One region of the Micrococcus sp. ACRRV genome, then DNA from elsewhere that is predicted to be linked to it. Evidence: riboswitches for the same ligand, from Rfam matches in the RefSeq annotation. Region 1 holds a riboswitch; the other holds the start of a gene.
The links. A riboswitch is a leader RNA that binds a small molecule or an ion and turns the genes downstream of it on or off. The one in region 1 is predicted to bind thiamine pyrophosphate.
Positions count from the first base shown of each region.

Region 2: linked by a shared signal. The riboswitch ahead of MHY29_RS08515 (thiamine ABC transporter substrate binding subunit) and the one ahead of MHY29_RS03130 (FAD-dependent oxidoreductase) in region 1 are both predicted to bind thiamine pyrophosphate.

Region 1 is NZ_JAKRNH010000016.1:26,322-33,235, reverse strand. It holds gene MHY29_RS03145 (HesA/MoeB/ThiF family protein) at 1-943, opposite strand, end outside; gene MHY29_RS03140 (thiazole synthase) at 940-1,776, opposite strand; gene thiS (sulfur carrier protein ThiS) at 1,780-2,022, opposite strand; gene MHY29_RS03130 (FAD-dependent oxidoreductase) at 2,019-3,182, opposite strand; TPP riboswitch at 3,176-3,306, opposite strand; gene thiE (thiamine phosphate synthase) at 3,328-4,071, shown strand; tRNA gene MHY29_RS03120 (tRNA-Arg) at 4,158-4,233, shown strand; gene MHY29_RS03115 (hypothetical protein) at 4,270-4,602, opposite strand; gene MHY29_RS03110 (hypothetical protein) at 4,673-4,897, shown strand; gene thiD (bifunctional hydroxymethylpyrimidine kinase/phosphomethylpyrimidine kinase) at 4,912-5,751, opposite strand; gene MHY29_RS03100 (hypothetical protein) at 5,825-6,914, shown strand, end outside.
Region 2 is NZ_JAKRNH010000073.1:385-10,835, reverse strand. It holds gene MHY29_RS08525 (agmatine deiminase family protein) at 1-297, shown strand, start outside; gene MHY29_RS08520 (AI-2E family transporter) at 203-1,633, opposite strand; TPP riboswitch at 1,680-1,783, shown strand; gene MHY29_RS08515 (thiamine ABC transporter substrate binding subunit) at 1,853-2,992, shown strand; gene MHY29_RS08510 (iron ABC transporter permease) at 2,992-4,734, shown strand; gene MHY29_RS08505 (ABC transporter ATP-binding protein) at 4,734-5,444, shown strand; gene MHY29_RS08500 (TetR family transcriptional regulator) at 5,454-5,960, shown strand; gene MHY29_RS12505 (ribonuclease H family protein) at 6,370-7,449, shown strand; gene MHY29_RS08490 (sodium:alanine symporter family protein) at 7,531-9,057, shown strand; gene MHY29_RS08485 (hypothetical protein) at 9,135-9,401, opposite strand; gene MHY29_RS08480 (acetyl-CoA C-acetyltransferase) at 9,639-10,451, shown strand, end outside.

The sequences.
Region 1 (6,914 bases):
GCTCCCAGTCCTCGCGGACGTCGAGGAGGGTCAACGCCGCGGCGCGTTCCGGGTCGGCGAGCAGGGCGGCCAACCCGGCCGGGGTGATCTCCCCCGACTCGACGGGGTCCGCCCCGCCCCGCGGCACGGTGTGAGCGGACAGGTCCGTCACGGACGTCCGCTCCGGGTCCGGCACCAGGCGCAGGGTGCTGAACCGCATGGTGAGGGCGTCCACGGACAGGAGCCGGCCGGTGAGGGGCTCCCCCACCCCGGCCAGGAGCTTGACCGCCTCGGCCGCCATGAGGGAGCCGATGATCCCGGGCAGCACGCCGAGCACCCCGGCCTGCGCGCACGTGGGCACCTCGCCGGGTTCGGGCTCGTCCGGGAACACGTCCCGGTACAGCGGCCCGCCCGGGGCGAACACGCTCACCTGCCCCGCGAACCGCAGGATCGCGCCCCACACGACGGGCACCCCGGCGATCTCGCCGGCGTCCGCCACGAGGTAGCGCGTGGCGTAGTTGTCCGAGCCGTCCACCACCAGGTCGACGGCGCCCACGAGCTCCAGCGCGTTCGCCGCGGCGAGCCGCTGCCGGTGCTCCACCACGCGGATCTCCGGGTGCAGCCCGCGCATCGTCTCGGCGGCCGAGGCGGTCTTGGGACGGCCGAGGTCGGCCTCGACGTGGATCACCTGGCGGTGCAGGTTCGAGCGGTCCACCACGTCGTCGTCGACGACGTGCACCTCCCCCACCCCCGCGGCCGCCAGGTAGGTGAGCACGGGGGCGCCGAGCCCGCCCGCGCCGACGACGAGCACGCGGGCGCGGAGCAGCCGCAGCTGCGCCTCCGGGCCGAAGCCGGCCAGGCCCAGGTGCCGGGCGAAGCGCTGCAGCTGGGTGTCGGAGAGCTCATCCAGCGAGTGCGGCGCCCGGTCCTCGGGGACGAGCGGCTCCCCCGCCGGCCGGCTCACGCCCGCTCCTCGGCTCCGCCGATCCGCCCGGCCATCGGGGAGGACGCCAGGGCGTGGAGCCGACGCGGGATGCGCCCGGCCCGGTGCGCGTGGTAGCCGGCCTCGAGCGCGAGGCGGCAGGCGTGCGCCATGCGGGCGGGCTCGGCGGCGCGGGTGATGGCGGAGGCCGCCAGGACGGCGTCGCAGCCGGCCTCCATGGCCAGGGCGACGTCCGAGGCGGTGCCCACGCCGGCGTCGAGCACGATCGGCACGGAGGCGCGCGAGACGATCAGCTCCAGGTGTGCGCGGTTGAGGATGCCCAGCCCCGAGCCGATGGGCGAGCCCAGGGGCATGACCGCGGCGGCACCCGCGTGCTCCAGGCGCAGGGCCATGGCCGGGTCGTCCGAGGTGTAGGCCAGCACGGTGAACCCGGCGGCGGCCAGCTGCTCCGTGGCATCCAGGGTCTCGACGACGTCGGGCAGCAGGGTGCGGTCGTCGGCGATGACCTCGACCTTGACGAGCTCGGTCTCCAGCGCCTCCCGGCCCAGACGCGCGGTGAGGACGGCGTCCCGGGCGGTGCGGCAGCCGGCGGTGTTGGGGAGCACGTCGATGCCGAGCCGGTCCAGCAGGGCGATCAGCCCGTCGCGGGCGTCGGTGGACCAGCGGCGCAGGGCCACGGTCGTGAGGGTCGTCTCCGAGGCGACCAGCGCGCCCTCCAGCGCGGCGAGGTCCGTGATGCCGCCGGTGCCCATGATCAGGCGGGAGGACAGCTCGTAGCCGCCGATCCGCAGGGGCGGGACGGCGGTCGACGCCTCCCGGGCGCGGCGGCGTTCGGTCGTGTCGTGCGGCGCCACCGCTCAGCCCCCCTGCACCGCGGTGACGACCTCGACGGCCTCGCCGCCGGCCAGCGTCCGGGCGGCCCATGCCGAGCGGGGCACGACCTCACCGTCCACGGCCACGGCCACGCCGAGTCGTCGCCCGTCAGCGGCGGCGCCGTCGTCGCGGACCGTGCGTCCCGTCACGTGCTCGACGACGTCGCGCACGGTGGGCCCGTCCAGCTCGGCGGGTTCCCCGTTGAGGGTCAGGGTGAGGGTGCTCATGCGGTCTCCTTCGGCAGGGCGGTCAGCAGGTCGAGAACTCGCCCGGCCGCCCACGGCGCGAGCAGGATCCCGTGGCGGTGGAAGCCGGTGGCCACGACGACCGGGGCGCCCGGCACGACCTCGACCCGCGGGGCGTCGTCGGGGGTGCCGGGGCGGGCGGCGGTGGTGACCTCGGCGAGCTCGCACTCGCGCACGGCGGGAAGGATCGCGGCGGCGTCGGCCAGCAGGTCGAGGACGGACCCGGCCGACGTGCCGGCGAGGCCGTCCTCGCGGGCCGACGCGCCGACCACGAGGGTCCCGTCCGCGCGGGGCACCAGGTAGACCTGCCGGCCGTGGACGAGACCGCGGACCGTGCGGGTGATCAGGTGGTCCTCCCCCGGCAGCAGCTGCTCGGGCCGCACGCGCAGGCGCAGCACATCCCCGTGGACGGGGCGCAGCGGCACCTCGGCGGTGGCCGCCCCGCCGATGCCCCGGTGCCCCAGGCCGGCAGCCAGCACGGCGGCGTCCGCGTCGATCGCCGCCCCCGACTCGAGCGTGAGCCCCACGCCGGAGCCCACCGGGTCGGTGGACGTGACCGTGCCGGACACGAGGCGGGCGGCGGGGCCGGCGCCGGCGGGCAGGGGGCCGCCGTCGGGACCGGCCTCGGCCACGAGGGCCGCCAGGCAGGCCGCGGCCGCCCGGCGGGGGTCGACCTGGTGGTCGTCCGGGGCGTCGAAGCCCGCGGCCAGGCCGGGGGCCAGCGCGGGCTCGGCCCGGCGCAGGGCGCGGACGGCGACGGGCTCCACCCGGCGGCCGAGCGCGGACGCGTGCGCGAGCACGTGCTCCCACGCGAGCACGTCCGAGGGATCCGCCGCCACGATCCACGAGCCCTCGGCGCGGAAGCCGGTCCCGACGTCGGAGAAGCCGGCGAGCAGATCCACGAGCAGGGGCCAGCCCTTCCAGCCGGCCTGCAGCAGCGGGGCGAGCGCGTCCTGGCTGAACTGCGTCTCGGCGAGCGGGGCGAGCATGCCCGCGGCGGCGTGGGTGGCGCCGGCCACGGCGTGTGGGCGCCCGGCGGTGTCCAGTTCGGGGGCGATCAGGGTGACGGCGTGGCCTGCCGCGCGCAGACGCACGGCGGCGGTGAGGCCGATGATCCCGGCCCCGACGACGGCCACGTGCACGGACCGGTCCTCCTCACGGCGGCATGACCCGCATCGAGTGGTGATGGTCGGCCGCGCCGGCGCGGTGCGCCCCTGCGGCCCTCTCAGCCCGGCGTGTGCGGCCCGGGCTCCCATGGAACTGCGGCCAGTCTGCCACAGTGGGCGCATGCACTCCCCCGATCCGCTCCTGATGACCGCGGCCGGCCGCGACGACGGCGACACCGGCCCCGGCGCGGGCCGCCGCGCCCGCCTCGCCGCCTCCCGGCTGTACGTCTGCACCGACCTGCAGCGGTTCCTGCGCCCGGACGGCACGCTCGACACGGCCGCGTTCGGGGGCTTCTGCGCGGCGGCGTTCCGCGGCGGGGTGGACCTGATCCAGGTGCGGGACAAGGCCGTGGACGTGGCGGTCGAGCTGGCCGCGTTCGCCGTGCTCATCCCGCTGGCCCGGGAGCACGGGGCGCTCTCGGCCGCCAACGATCGCGCCGACGTCGCCGCCCTGGCCGGGGTGGACGTGTTCCACACCGGCCAGACCGACCTGACCACCGCGCAGTGCCGCGCCCTGCTGGGCCCGAACGTGGTGCTCGGCCGCTCGTGCCACACCCCGGACCACGTACGCGCCGCCCGCGCGGAGGACGGCCTGGACTACTTCTGCACGGGACCGGTGTGGGCGACGCCCACGAAGCCGGGCCGGGCCGCCGTCGGACTGGGGCTGCCAACCCTCGCCGCGCGCCTGGACGCGGAGGACCCGGCGGGGGCACGGCCGTGGTTCGCCATCGGCGGCGTCGACGCGGAGCGGCTGCCCGAGGTCCGCGCGGCCGGCGCGGGGCGCATCGTGGTGGTGCGGGCCGTGACGCAGGCGGCCGACCCCGAGGCGGCGGCCCGGACGCTGCGCGCGGGCCTGCCCGGCTGACGTGCCCCGTGGGGAGGTCACGGACGGGCCGTCCTGATGGTGTAGAGTCGACGAGTCCGCAACGCGCTCGACGCGTCGCGACCCCCGCCTCCGTAGCTCAGGGGATAGAGCGTCTGCCTCCGGAGCAGAAGGCCGCAGGTTCGAATCCTGCCGGGGGCACCACAGACCGGGCGGTCACCTTCGGGTGGCCGCCCGTCGTCATCCCCGGGGGAGCCGGCGGGCGGCCAGGACCATGCCGAGGCACAACCCGACGTCCAGGGGCGCGGCCGGATAGAACGCGTCCACGCTGCGGTCCCACGCGAAGAGCACGCAGCGCAGCACGGCCAGGACCGCGTAGGCCACGACGGGTCCGGGCCGCCTGACAGCCACCGGCCGAGGCCACAGCGCGGGCAGCGCCGCCAGCGGGAGGACCAGCGAGACGGCCCACGCCCCGAGGGCCACCGCCGTCGGCACGGGCAGGACGGGTCCGGCGATCACCAGCGCCGCGAGCAGCACCACCCAGCCGGCCGGCGCCCACAGCGCGATGCGCACGGCCGGGGACGGCGGTGGCCCGGTCCGGCCCTCGGCCCCGCCTCGACGTGCTGTGTCATGATCCTGAGCCATGAAACGGGCCTCCCTCATCGTCCTCATCACCCTCGCGGGTCTCCTCGTGATCGCACTCCCGACCGCGCTGTTCTTCGGCCTGGGCGATCTGGTCCTCGGCGGCGACGCCTCCAGCGCGCTCTTCACCGTCGGCTTCATGGCCGCGGGCCTCGCCCTGCTCTGGGCGGCACAGTTCGCGTGGTCGTCGTGGCGGGAGTCCCGGGCCCGGCGGCGCCGCGACTGAGCGGACGCCTCGCCTCAGCCCCGCTGCGCGTGACCGTGGTCGACGGGCCCGTGCCACGTCGGCCGCGAGGCGTCCCCGACCGCGAGGGCCTCCCCCGCCCGCATCGCGTCGGCCAGCCACGGCTTGGCCCGCTCGAGCGCGTCCTCCCAGCTCAGGCCCGCGCCGGCCAGCGTGGCCAGGGCCGAGGAGAGGGTGCAGCCGGTGCCGTGCGAGGCGCGGGTCGTCACGCGCGGGCCGCGCACCTCGTGCACGGCCCCGTCCACGCGCACGACGGCGTCCGGCACCTCCGCCGCCTCGGCCTCGTCCAGGTGCCCGCCCTTGAGCAGGACCGTCACGTCGTGCTCGGCGGCCAGGCCCCGGGCCGCGTCGAGGGCGGCGTCCCAGTCCGTCGCGTCCCGCCCGGTCAGCCGGGCCAGCTCGGGCATGTTGGGGGTCACCAGGTGCGCCGCCCGCAGCAGCCGGGCCCACGCGGCGCGCCCGTTGTCGTCGCCCGCCGTGGTGAGGGCGTCCCCGCTCGAGGCCACCATGACCGGGTCCAGCACGACGACGGCGGGTCGGGTCTCCTCGAGCCAGCCGGCGACGGCCCGCATGAGCTCCACCGTGCCGAGCATGCCGATCTTCACGGCGTCCACGGCGATGTCGGCGGCGACCGAGTCGAGCTGGGCGCGCACCACGTCCACCGGCAGCGGGTGGACGGCCTGCACGCCCTGCGTGTTCTGGGCGGTGATCGCGGTGATCGCGGTCATCCCGTAGCCGCCCCACGCGGCGATGGTCTTCAAGTCGGCCTGGACACCGGCGCCGCCGCCGGAGTCGGAGCCGGCGATGCTGAGCACGCGGGGGACGGCGGAGGTCATGCGGGGGCTCCTTCGGGTCGGGGCGGATCGGCCGCCCGGGCCGGGCCGATCCCGTCCATGAGAATGTAGTCGCATGTCCCACGTCACAGAGAGCTCTCCCGCGCACCCCGGCCGAGCCGAGGAGTCGGCGCCGCTGCGGCCAACCTCCCCGCTCGGGATCGCCGCCACGTTCATCGGCACCACCATCGGCGCCGGGTACGCCTCGGGCAACGAGATCCTGCAGTACTTCGTGAGCTTCGGTCTCTGGGGCGGCACGGGGGCGCTCGTGATCGCCGGCGCGCTGTTCTTCCTGCTCGCGGTGATCGTGCTGCGGCTGGCGCAGAAGCTGCGGACCACGGACATCCACCGGATCGTGAACCCCACGACGTCGCGCGTGCCCACCTGGTTCGCGGACCTGTGCATCACCACGTCCCTGCTGGGGACGCTGGTGATCATGCTGGCCGGGGCCGGGGCGGCGGTGCACACCGCGTTCGGGCTGCCCTCGCTCGTGGGCTCGCTGGTGATGGCGGCCGTCTGCGTGGTCTCGGTGCTGGCCGGCATCACGGGCCTCGTGCGCGTCCAGGCCGTGGTGGTCCCCCTGATCATCGTGGTCGCCGTCGGCGTCGCGGTGTGGGGGCTGGCGAACCCGGGGGCCGCGGTGGACGACGTCGCCGCGCTCGTGACCTCGTCCCCGCTGATCAACCAGTGGTGGCTCTCGGGCGTGCTGTACGTGGCGTTCAACATCCAGCTGGCCTACGCGGTGCTCGCCCCGATCGGCGAGGAGAGCTCCTCGTCGGGCCGCTCCCTCGTCGCCGGGGCCGGGCTCGGGGCACTGGGCCTCGTGGTGATGGCCGGCGCGGTGATGGCCGCGATGACCGCCCATGCCCAGCTGATCGGCCGCGCCGAGCTGCCCATGGTCGAGCTGGCCGCGATGATCGGCGGCTGGGCCGCCCTGCTGTACACGGTCGTCCTGCTGCTGGCGCAGTTCACGACGGCGGTCTCATGCCTGTACGGCGGTGTGGAGCGCATCGCCCTGCTGTCCTCGATGCGCCGCGTGCCGGGCTGGGCCATCGCCGTCGTCACGGCCCTGGCCGCCACCCTGCTCTCGAGCGTCGGCTTCTCCGACCTCGTGGGCACCGTCTACCCCGTCCTCGGCTACGCCGGCCTCGTCATCATCGTGATGC
Region 2 (10,451 bases), on a different contig from region 1:
CCGGGACCCGACGCGGACCTCGACGCCCGCGGACCGCTCTCCGCCCTGGACCTGCTGCCCCTGGCCCCGGGGGTGGTGCTGCGGCCGGCGCACGCCGACCCGGAGGCGGACGCGGCGACCGCCGAGGCGGCGGCCGCGCTGTTCCCCGGGGCGGAGCAGGTGCCCTTCCCGGGGCCGCCGCTGCTGCGGCTGCTGGGGACGCTCAGCGACCTGGTGCTGCCCCAGCCTCCGGGGGCGCGGACCCGTCGGCCGTCGCCGGCTCCGGCTCACCCGGAAGGTCCACGCGCGGCGCCCTGAGGGTGGAGGGCGGCGGGCCCTCGAGGCGGGCCTCCTGCGCGGCAGCGCGCACCCGCCGGCGATCCTGCGCCGGGGCGGCGTCCTCCGCGGTGCGTTCCGGCGCCACGTCGTCGTCGCCCTGGACGTCCGCGGCCGTCGCGTGGCTCGCGGTGGACCCGCCGTGGCGGATCAGCTCCCGGGGCAGCCGGAGCCGCTCCAGCATGGAGGACTGCCGCCGCTCCATGCCCTTGAGGTCCGAGGCGATCAGGGAGTTCACCCAGCGGGAGTTGGGGTCGGCGTCGATCAGGACGGCCTTGACCAGGAGCGTGCACGGCAGCGCGAGGATGGCGCCGAGCGGGCCGAGGACCCACGCCCAGAACAGCAGGGAGAGGAAGCTGACGGTGGGGATCACGCCGACGGCGTCACCGGCCACCTTGGGCTGGATGATGGACTGCAGGACGAAGTTCAGCACCGAGTAGCTGACCACCACCCACAGGAACGCGGGCCAGCCGCCGGCCGCCAGGCCGAGGATGGCCGGCGGGACCAGGCCGATGATGAACCCGACATTCGGGATGTAGTTGGTCAGGAAGCTCAGCACGCCCCAGACGAGGGCGAGCGGCACGCCGATGATCACGAGCGCGACCATGTCCAGCACCGCGACGATCAGCCCGAACACGGTGGTGACGATCCAGTAGCGCCGCACGCCGTCGGCGAAGTCGATCAGCGCCTGACCCAGCTCGTGCCGGGCGGTGCTGAGCAGGCGCACGCGCCGCTCCACGGCCATCGAGTCCATGGCCAGGAAGAACATGCCCATGATCACGGTGATCAGCAGGCCCAGCACGGCGTAGAGGTTGCTGGCGATTGTGGTGAGCGCGCTGACGGCGGCGCCCGTGACCGCGGACATGTCCACCGACGCCAGCTGCTGGTTCACCATGTCCGGGGTGACGCCGTGGTCCGAGAGCCACTGCGAGGCGTCGTGCATGATCTGCTGGAACTGCCCCGCGTACTTGGGCAGCTCCGTCAGCAGCTCCATGCCGGACCAGGCGATCATCCCGAGGAACGCGGCGATCACGGCGCAGACCACCACCACGGTGGTGGCGGCCCCGAGCACGGGGTGCAGGCCCCGGCGGATCAGCCACGCCTGCAGCGGGTAGGCCACGATCACCAGGTTCAGGCCGAGGAACACGGGCGCGGCGATGGAGGCGATGCCCTGGAAGAACTGGACCAGGACCACGAGGCCGGCCAGGGTCAGGACGATCACGAGCATGCGCGGCCACATGCGATGGGGGCGGCGGTTGTCCCACTCGGTGGCCGGGGTGGAGGTGCCGGTGACGGCGGGCGGTGCGGATGCGCTCACGGGGCCGAGTGTACGGCGGGGGCGGACCCGCTATGCTCGGGCTCACACACATCGACAGGGGAGCGCGTCCACGCGCTGAGAGTGCGGTCCGCCGCAGACCCTCGAACCTGCCCGGGTCATGCCGGCGAAGGAAGTCGAGTCCACCTCCCGGGCGGCTCGCCGATGCGGCCCCCGCCGCCCGGCCGGGCCGGCCGGCCCCTCCGCCCCGCTGGAGGAACCATGTCCGTGCACCGCACCGCCACCACCCGCCGCGGCGTCCTCGCCGCCGCCTGCCTCTCCGCGCTCGCGCTGACGGGCTGCTCCGTCTCCGCGCCCTCGACCGGGTCGTCGTCGTCCGCGGCGTCCTCCTCGGCGGCGCCGTCGTCCGCCTCGGGCTCGTCCTCGACCTCCGCCTCGGGGACCGCCGCCGCCGGCTCGAAGGGGACCGTCACGATCATGACGCACGACTCCTTCGCCCTGCCGAAGGAGCTGATCGCGCAGTTCGAGGCCGAGTCCGGCTACAGGCTGGTGACCACCGCGCCGGGCGACGCGGGCGCCGTCGTCAGCCAGGTCCTGCTGTCCAAGGACGCCCCCGTGGCGGACGGCGTGTACGGCGTGGAGAACCACTCCGCGCACCGCCTCGTGGACCAGGGGGCCGTCCAGGACGTCGCCCCCGCGGACCTGCCGGCCTCCGCGGAGGACCTCGTGGTGGACGGGAAGATGATCCCGGTCGACCAGGGCCAGGTCTGCTTCAACACGGACCCCGCGTGGTTCACGGAGCACGGGGTGGCCGAGCCGACCTCGATCGACCAGCTCCGCGACCCGGAGTACGCGAAGCTCACCGCGGTGACCTCGCCCGTCACCTCCTCCCCGGGCCTGGCCCTCCTGGCCGCCACCACGGAGAAGTACGGCGACGACGGCTGGCAGGGCTGGTGGGAGGACCTGCTGAAGGGCGGGGCCAAGGTGGACTCCACCTGGTCCGACGCCTACAGCACGGACTTCTCCGGCGGCGAGGGCAAGGGGGAGTTCCCGGTGGTGCTCTCCTACTCCTCCTCCCCCGCCTTCGCCCCGCAGACCGCCGTCATCGAGGACTCCTGCACCCCGCAGGTGGAGTACGCGGGCGTGCTGACCGGTGCCGAGAACCCCGAGGGCGCCAAGGCCTTCGTGGAGTTCCTGCTCTCGAAGGACGTGCAGGCCGCGATCCCCGAGAACATGTACATGTACCCGGTGGACGACACCGTGGAGCTGCCCGCCGAGTGGGCGGCGAACGGCCCGCTGGTCGAGGACCCGATCACCCCCGACCCCGCCGAGATCGACACCGAGCGGGAGAGCCTGCTCAAGGAGTGGACGGCCCTGTCCGAGTCGGCGGGCTCCCGCTGATGCCGACCCCGGCTCCCGCACGCGGGCGGCGGCGCGCGACGCCGCGTCCGCCGCGGGGCCGACGCGCCGCCGGGGACGGCCTCGCTCCGCTGTGGCTGCTGAGCGCGGCCGTCCCGGTCTTGTTCCTGCTGGTCCTCTTCGCCTGGCCCGTGGCCGCCATGCTGTGGCGGGGCGTGGCCTCGGTGGACGCCGCCGGCGACCCGACCGGCGGCCTGGACCTGTCCGCCTTCGCGCAGACCCTGGGCGCGTCCCGCACCTGGCGGATCCTGGGGAACACCCTGGGCCTGGCGGCCGCGGGCACGGCGGCCTCGGTGGCGCTGGGCGTGCCCACGGCGTTCGCGCTGCACCGCCGCGCGTTCCCCGGCCGCGGCCTCGCCCGGGCGGTGGTGACGGTGCCGTTCGTGCTCCCCACCGTGGTGGTCGGCGCCGCGTTCCGCGCGCTGCTTGCCGCCGACGGCCCCCTCGGGTGGACGGGCCTGGACCAGACGAGCACCGCCGTCGTGATGGCGATGGTGTTCTTCAACGTGTCCGTGGTGGTGCGGCAGGTGGGCGGCCTGTGGGCCGCCCTGGACCCGCGGCAGGCCGAGGCGGCGCGCACCCTGGGCGCGTCCCCGTGGCGGGCGTTCCGCACGGTGACCCTGCCCCAGCTGGCCCCGGCCGTGGCGGGCGCCGCTGCCCTGGTGTTCCTGTTCTGCGCGTCCGCGTTCGGGATCGTGCAGACGCTCGGCCGGCCCGGGCCGGGCACCCTGGAGACCGAGATCTGGGCGCAGACCACCGTGTACCTGGACCTGCGCACCGCCGCCGTGCTCTCCACGGTGCAGCTGGCGGTCGTGCTGGCGGCCATCCTCGCCTCGGGCGCCGCCGCCGCGCGGGCCCGCCGCGCCCTCCGCCTCGGGGAGGCCCCTGCGCGCCCGCTCACCCGGGCCGACGCCGTCCCGGCGGCCGTGACCCTGGCCGTCCTGGCGCTCGTGGTCGCCCCGATCCTGGCCCTGCTGGCCGGCTCCCTGCACTCGGCCGAGGGCTGGGGGCTGCGGAACTACCGGCTGCTGGCCACCAGCCCCGGCACGGGCTTCGCGGGCGGGGTGACCCCGGCGCAGGCCCTCGAGCAGTCCCTGCGCACCGCCGTGGACGCCACCGTGGTGACGCTCGTCGTGGCCGTGCCGCTGGCCCTGGTGCTCACCCGCCCGGTGCGCTCCCGGGCGGGGCGCGCGGCCCAGCGGGCCCTGGACGGGGCGCTGCTGCTGCCGCTGGGGGTGTCCGCGGTGACGGTGGGCTTCGGGTTCATCGTCTCGCTGCGCGCCGCGGCCCCCGACCTGGCGGCGTCGGGTGCGCTCGTGCCCCTGGCGCAGTCCGTGATCGCCGTCCCCCTGGCGGTGCGCGCGCTGGTGCCGGTGCTCGGGGCCGTGGACCCGCGGCTGCGCGAGGCCGCGCGCACGCTCGGTGCCGGGCCGTGGCGCGTGCTCGCCACCGTGGACGGCCCGTTCCTGGCCCGCGGCGTGGGGGTGGCGGCGGGCTTCGCGTTCGCCGTGTCCCTCGGCGAGTTCGGGGCCACGAGCTTCCTCGCCGCCGCGGACCGTCCCACCCTGCCCGTGCTGATCGCCCGGCTGATCGGCCGCCCCGGCGCGGACAACCACGGCATGGCGCTGGCGGCCGCCGTGGTGCTCGCCGTGCTCAGCGCCGGCGCCCTCCTCGCCTGCGAACGCCTGCGCCCCCGCGGCGCCGCCCCCTCCGGAGGTCTCTGATGCCCGCCCGCATGCACCACCACGATGCCGCGCCCGCCCTCCGGCTGCGGGGGCTGGCCGTCGCCTACCCGGACGGGTCCGTGCCGGTGACCCGGGCGGACCTGGACCTCGCCCCCGGGGAGATCGTGGCCCTCCTGGGGCCCTCGGGCTCGGGGAAGTCCACGGTGCTGCGCGGGATCGCCGGCCTGGAGGACGTCCCCGCGGGCACCGTGGAGCTCGCCGGCCGGGACGTCACCGCGGTGCCCACGCACCGGCGCGGCGTGGGCATGGTCTTCCAGGACGGGCAGCTGTTCCCCCACCGCACGGTGGCCCGCAACGTGGCCTACGGGGTGGAGGCCGCCGGCTGGGACCGCTCCCGCCGGGACGCCCGCGTGGCGGAGCTCCTGGAGCTCGTGGACCTCGCCGCGCTGGCCGACCGGCCCGTGCAGACCCTCTCCGGCGGGCAGGCTCAGCGGGTCGCCCTGGCGCGCTCGCTGGCTCCGTCCCCGGCGGTGCTGCTGCTGGACGAGCCGCTCTCCGCCCTCGACGCGGACCTGCGCACCCGCCTGGCCGCGGACATCCGGACGGTGCTGCGCGCGGAGGGGGTGAGCGCCGTCGTCGTGACGCACGACGCCGCCGAGGCCGCCGTCATGGCGGACCGGACCGTGCGCATGGGGGCCGACGGCGTGCTGCACGGCGCCGCGGCGGACGGGGCGCTGACCGCCGGGTAGCGTGACCGCATGAGCACCTCCTCCGCCCGCGGCCGCCTGAGCGCGGAGGACGTGGTGGACGCCGCCGTGGGGATCCTGCAGGACTTCGGCATGGGGGACCTGTCCATGCGGCGGGTGGCCTCCGTGCTGGGGGTGCAGGCCTCCGCCCTGTACTGGCACGTCCCGGACAAGCAGACGCTGCTGGCGCGGGTGGCGGACCGGATCGTCGCGGACGTGGAGCGGGCCTGCGCCGCCCGCCGGGTGGAGGACCTCGCCGGCCGGGCGGAGGAGGCGGAGGCCGTGCTGCTGCGCCACCGCGACGGCGCGGACGTGGTCCTCTCCGCGCTCGCGCTGGGCCTCGGCGGGCTGGGCCTGCACCGGCTCCTCGTCGACGCCGCCCACACGCCCGAGGAGGGCGAGCGGGCGTTGGCCGCCCTGCTGGGCACCGCCGCCTTGCGCCAGCAGCGGAATCAGGCCGCCGCGCTGGGCCTCCGCCTGGGCCCGGACGTCCAGGCACGGCGCACCGGAGCGCTCTGAGGAGGACGCCGGTGCGGCCCATCGCGCGGGCGACCAGGTCTGCCCTGAGCCGGGGGCGCTCACTATCGTGGTCGGGACGTGGACGGCGCGGGCACCGCCCTGGGCGGGCCCTCGTCGCCAGCCAGCCCGCCGCCCCGGTCCCGGCGAACCACTGCCGGAGCGGCCCCGCCAAACCCGCCGGCAGCCTCATGGACAACAGCAGCACTCATCCTCGAGAGGGGCAGGTGAGGTCCCTCCACTTCGACACCGACGCCTCCTCCCCGGATGCGTTGCTGGACCCGATGTGGGCCTTCACGGGACCCCGCGCCTCCCGCGCCGGCGCGCCCGCACCGGACGGGGCCGACGTCCTGGCCCGTCGTGTCCGGCCGGCGCACCCCGGACCGGTGCCGGCCGGCAGGACGGGGTGCGCGTGGTCGCCCGCCCGCTGGCCATGCTCCCCGGCGTCGACCACGGGCGGGCGTTGCGGCTGGACCTGCACCCGGTGCGGGACGGGATCGTGTTCGTCTCCCGGCACCTGGAGCTGCGGGAGCTCGGCGACGACGTCAAGGGCCTGGTGCTGACGGGCGTGGTCCCGGCGGCGCGGCTGGGGTACTTCTGGGACACCGTGGCCGGGGACCTGCCCGAGGGGCGGCCCGTGATCGTGCGGCTGCGCTCCAACGACGACGCCGAGCTGCTGACCCTGCTGCGGGCGATCGCCCCGCCCTGGCTGCGGGTGGTGTCCTACCGGCTGGACGAGTCGCCCGTGGGCTCGCAGCGCTCCAGCTACCTGCTCCCGGACGTGGACGGCGAGGCGGTGGCCGCCAGCGGAGCGGAGCGGGTGCCCCTGGAGACCCTGCGGGAGGCACACCAGGCCAGTGCGGAGGTGGAACGGGCCTCCCGGGTGTTCCTGGCGCGGCGGCGCGTGGACCGGTTCGTGCGCCGCTCCGTGCCGGACCTGATGCACAGCCTGTCCTACACGGACCCGGCGGAGGTGCGGCACGTCTACGTGGACGGGTCCGTGCTGCGCGGCACGCGCACCGGCGGCGCCGCGGCCGTCACCCGCTCCGGCCCGTGGGCCGCCCACGCGCTCCCGGGCGCGACCATCCCCCTCGAGGCCGAGCTCGAGGCCCTCACCCTGGGCCATCTGATGGCGGCGTGGTCCGGCACCCCCGATGAGCGGGTGCTCATCCACTCGGACTCGCGGGCCGCCCTCGCCCTGCTCCGGGAGGCGCACCGCGAACGCCTGACCCTCGGCGACGCCCGTGGCGAGCGGATCCGTCGCGCCCTGCGGCGCCTGTTGGCCGCCGTGGACCTGGCCGGGTCTGCCGGGGTGGAGGTGTCCACCCTCTGGGTGAAGGGCCACGCCGGCACGCACGGGAACGAGCTGGCCGACGACCTGGCCCGCTCGGCCGCCCGGAACACCGCCGCCGGGGTGTCGGCGGACGAGATGCGCCGCCGCATGCGGCACGTGGTGCAGCTCTGGGACGCCACCACGCACCCCCCGGCCTAGGGGCGGGGCGCCGTCGAGCCGCACCCGCCCGACGCGTCGACCAGGGCGGGTCCCGGGGTGCCATGACGTAGCGTGGCCACCATGGGAGCCCTCGCCGACGCGATCAGCGCGTTCAACTCGAAGTACTGGTATCTGGTCATGGCCCTGCTGGCGTTCGCCGGCGTGTGGTTCACCGTCCGCACCGTGGGCGTGCAGGTCCGCATGCTCCCGGAGATGATCCGCTCCGTGGCGGCCAAGAGCCCGGAGGGCGGCGCGGACGACGGCGTCTCCCCCTTCCGCGCGTTCACGATCTCCGCGGCCTCCCGCGTGGGCACGGGCAACGTGGCCGGCGTGGCCATCGCGATCGTGCTCGGCGGCCCCGGCGCCGTGTTCTGGATGTGGGTGATGGCGATCCTCGGCGGCGCCACCGCGTTCGTGGAGTCCACGCTGGCGCAGCTGTACAAGCGGAAGGACAGAGACGGCTTCTTCGGCGGGCCGGCGTACTACATCCGGGACGGCCTGGGCCTGAAGTGGCTGGCGGCCCTGTTCGCCGTGGCCATCACGGTGACCTACGGGTTCGTGTTCAACGCGGTGCAGTCCAACTCGATCTCCGAGTCCGTGCAGGCCAACTGGGGCGCCTCCACCACCACCGCGTGGATCGTGGGCGTCGCGCTGGCCGTGATCACGGCCCTGGTCATCTTCGGCGGCGTCCAGCGCCTCTCCTCCGTGACCAACGTGATCGTCCCGGTCATGGCCGTGGCCTACGTCCTGCTGGCCGTGGTGGTCATGGTCATCAACATCACGGAGATCCCCGCGATGTTCGCGCTGATCGTGCGCCACGCGCTCGGGTTCGAGCAGGTGGCGGGCGCCGCCGTCGGCATGGCGATGGTGATGCAGGGCGTGCGCCGCGGCATGTTCTCCAACGAGGCCGGCATGGGCTCCGCCCCGAACGCGGCCGCCGCGGCCGCCGTGTCCCACCCGGCCAAGCAGGGCTTCGTGCAGTCCCTGGGCGTGTACTTCGACACCCTGCTGGTCTGCTCCGCGACCGCGTTCATCATCCTGCTCTCCAACCCCGAGTACGGGAACACGGACGCCCTCGGCATGGTGGTCACGCAGAATGCGCTCCAGCAGGCCGTGGGCGCCTGGGCGGGCCCGTTCCTCACCGTGGTGATCTTCTTCCTCGCCTGGTCCTCCGTGCTCGGCAACACCTACTACGGCGAGGCCAACATCCGCTACCTGGCCGGGGAGCGCGCCCCGCAGTGGATCACGGCGTTCCGCGTGCTGGTGCTGCTGTGCGTCGTCGGCGGCGCCCTCGGCACCGTGTCCCTGGTGTGGAACCTCGCGGACACCTTCGCCGCGCTCATGGCGACGATCAACCTGGTGGCGATCATCCCGCTCGGCGGGCTGGCCGTGAAGCTGCTCCAGGACTACGAGCGCAAGCTCAAGGCCGGCGAGGACCCGCACTTCCGCCTCGCCGACCTGCCCGAGGCGAAGAACGTCCCGCTGTGGGGCGATGAGGACGCCGAGCTCATGCGCACGGAGCAGGGCCATGGCGCCGGCGCCCGCGAGGAGCTGCACCACTCGGACCGGCCCGGCCGCGGGCACGGCGGCGGGTCGCACTCCGCCTGAGCGTCCCGGGACGACGACGGGGCGGGCACCGGTGATCCGGTGCCCGCCCCGTCGTGTGCTCAGGGCGCGTGGTGCGCTCAGCCGATGGAGGAGATGCGGCCGATCACGAACAGCAGGACTCCGATGACGACCAGCGCGATGAGCAGGCCGAGCAGGATCCTGCCCATGCCGCCCTCGCCGGACTTGTCGGCCTCCATGCCGGGGTTGGTCGGACCGACGCCCAGGCCCTCTGCGGGCGGGGTGTCCCCGGCGACGGCGTGGCCGGAGTTCTCGTCCGTGGCGCGGGCGAGGTGGTCGGAGCGGTGGGCGTCGGCGGGCTGGTCGGGGTGATGCGGGGTGGCCATGGCGGTGTCCTCTCGGGTCTGGGCCTGTCGGCCCCGGGTGCCTGCCGCCCACGCTATCGGCGCAGCTCCCTCCCGCCCCAGGGCGGGGGTGCCGCCGCCGTACCGGCTCTCAACGCCGTGCCCCCTCCCGACCCCGGCGAGGCCCGCGCGTCCATCTGCCGGACCGGCCCTTGCCCCGGGCCCCCGCCCTCCCTAACGTGTCTCGGGTCACACTCGAAGCGGAGCAAGGAGCGGCCCATGGGCGAGGCCTACATCATCGACGCGGTGCGGACCCCGGTGGGGCGCCGCGGCAAGGGGCTCGCCGGGGTCCACCCGCTGGACCTCGCGGCGGCACCGATCCGGGAGCTGGTGGGCCGGCAGGACGTCGACTCGGCCGAGTACGACGAGGTCATCCTCGGCTGCATCGACCAGCTCGGCCCGCAGGCCATGGACGTGGCGCGCAACGCCTGGCTGGCCGCGGGGCTCTCGGAGGACGTGCCGGGCTCGACGATCGAGCGCCAGTGCGGCTCGGGCCAGCAGGCGATCCACTACGCGGCGCAGGCCGTCATGAGCGGGACGGCGGACCTCGTCGTCGCCGGCGGCGTGCAGTCCATGAGCGCCATCCCGCTCTCCCGGTCCAACACGGCCGCCCGCGAGCTCGGCTTCCCCGACCCGTTCACCGGCTCCGAGTCCTGGGCCGCCCGCTACGGGGACGAGGAGATCTCTCAGTTCCGCGGGGCCGAGATGATGGCCCGGCACTGGAACCTGGACCGTGACGCCCTGGAGGAGTTCGCGGTGCGCTCCCACGAGCGTGCGCTCGCCGCCCAGGCCGACGGTCGCTTCGACCGCGAGATCCTGCCTCTCGCCGGCCTCACCGCGGACGAGGGGCCGCGCACCCCGGACGCCGCGAAGATCGCCTCGCTCGATCCGATCGTCCCCGGCGGGCTGCACACGGCGGCGTCGGCGTCGCAGATGTCCGACGGCGCGGCCGCCCTCCTGCTCGCCTCCGAGGAGGCGGTGCGTCGTCACGGCCTCACCCCGCGCGCCCGCATCCACCACCTCTCCGCGCGC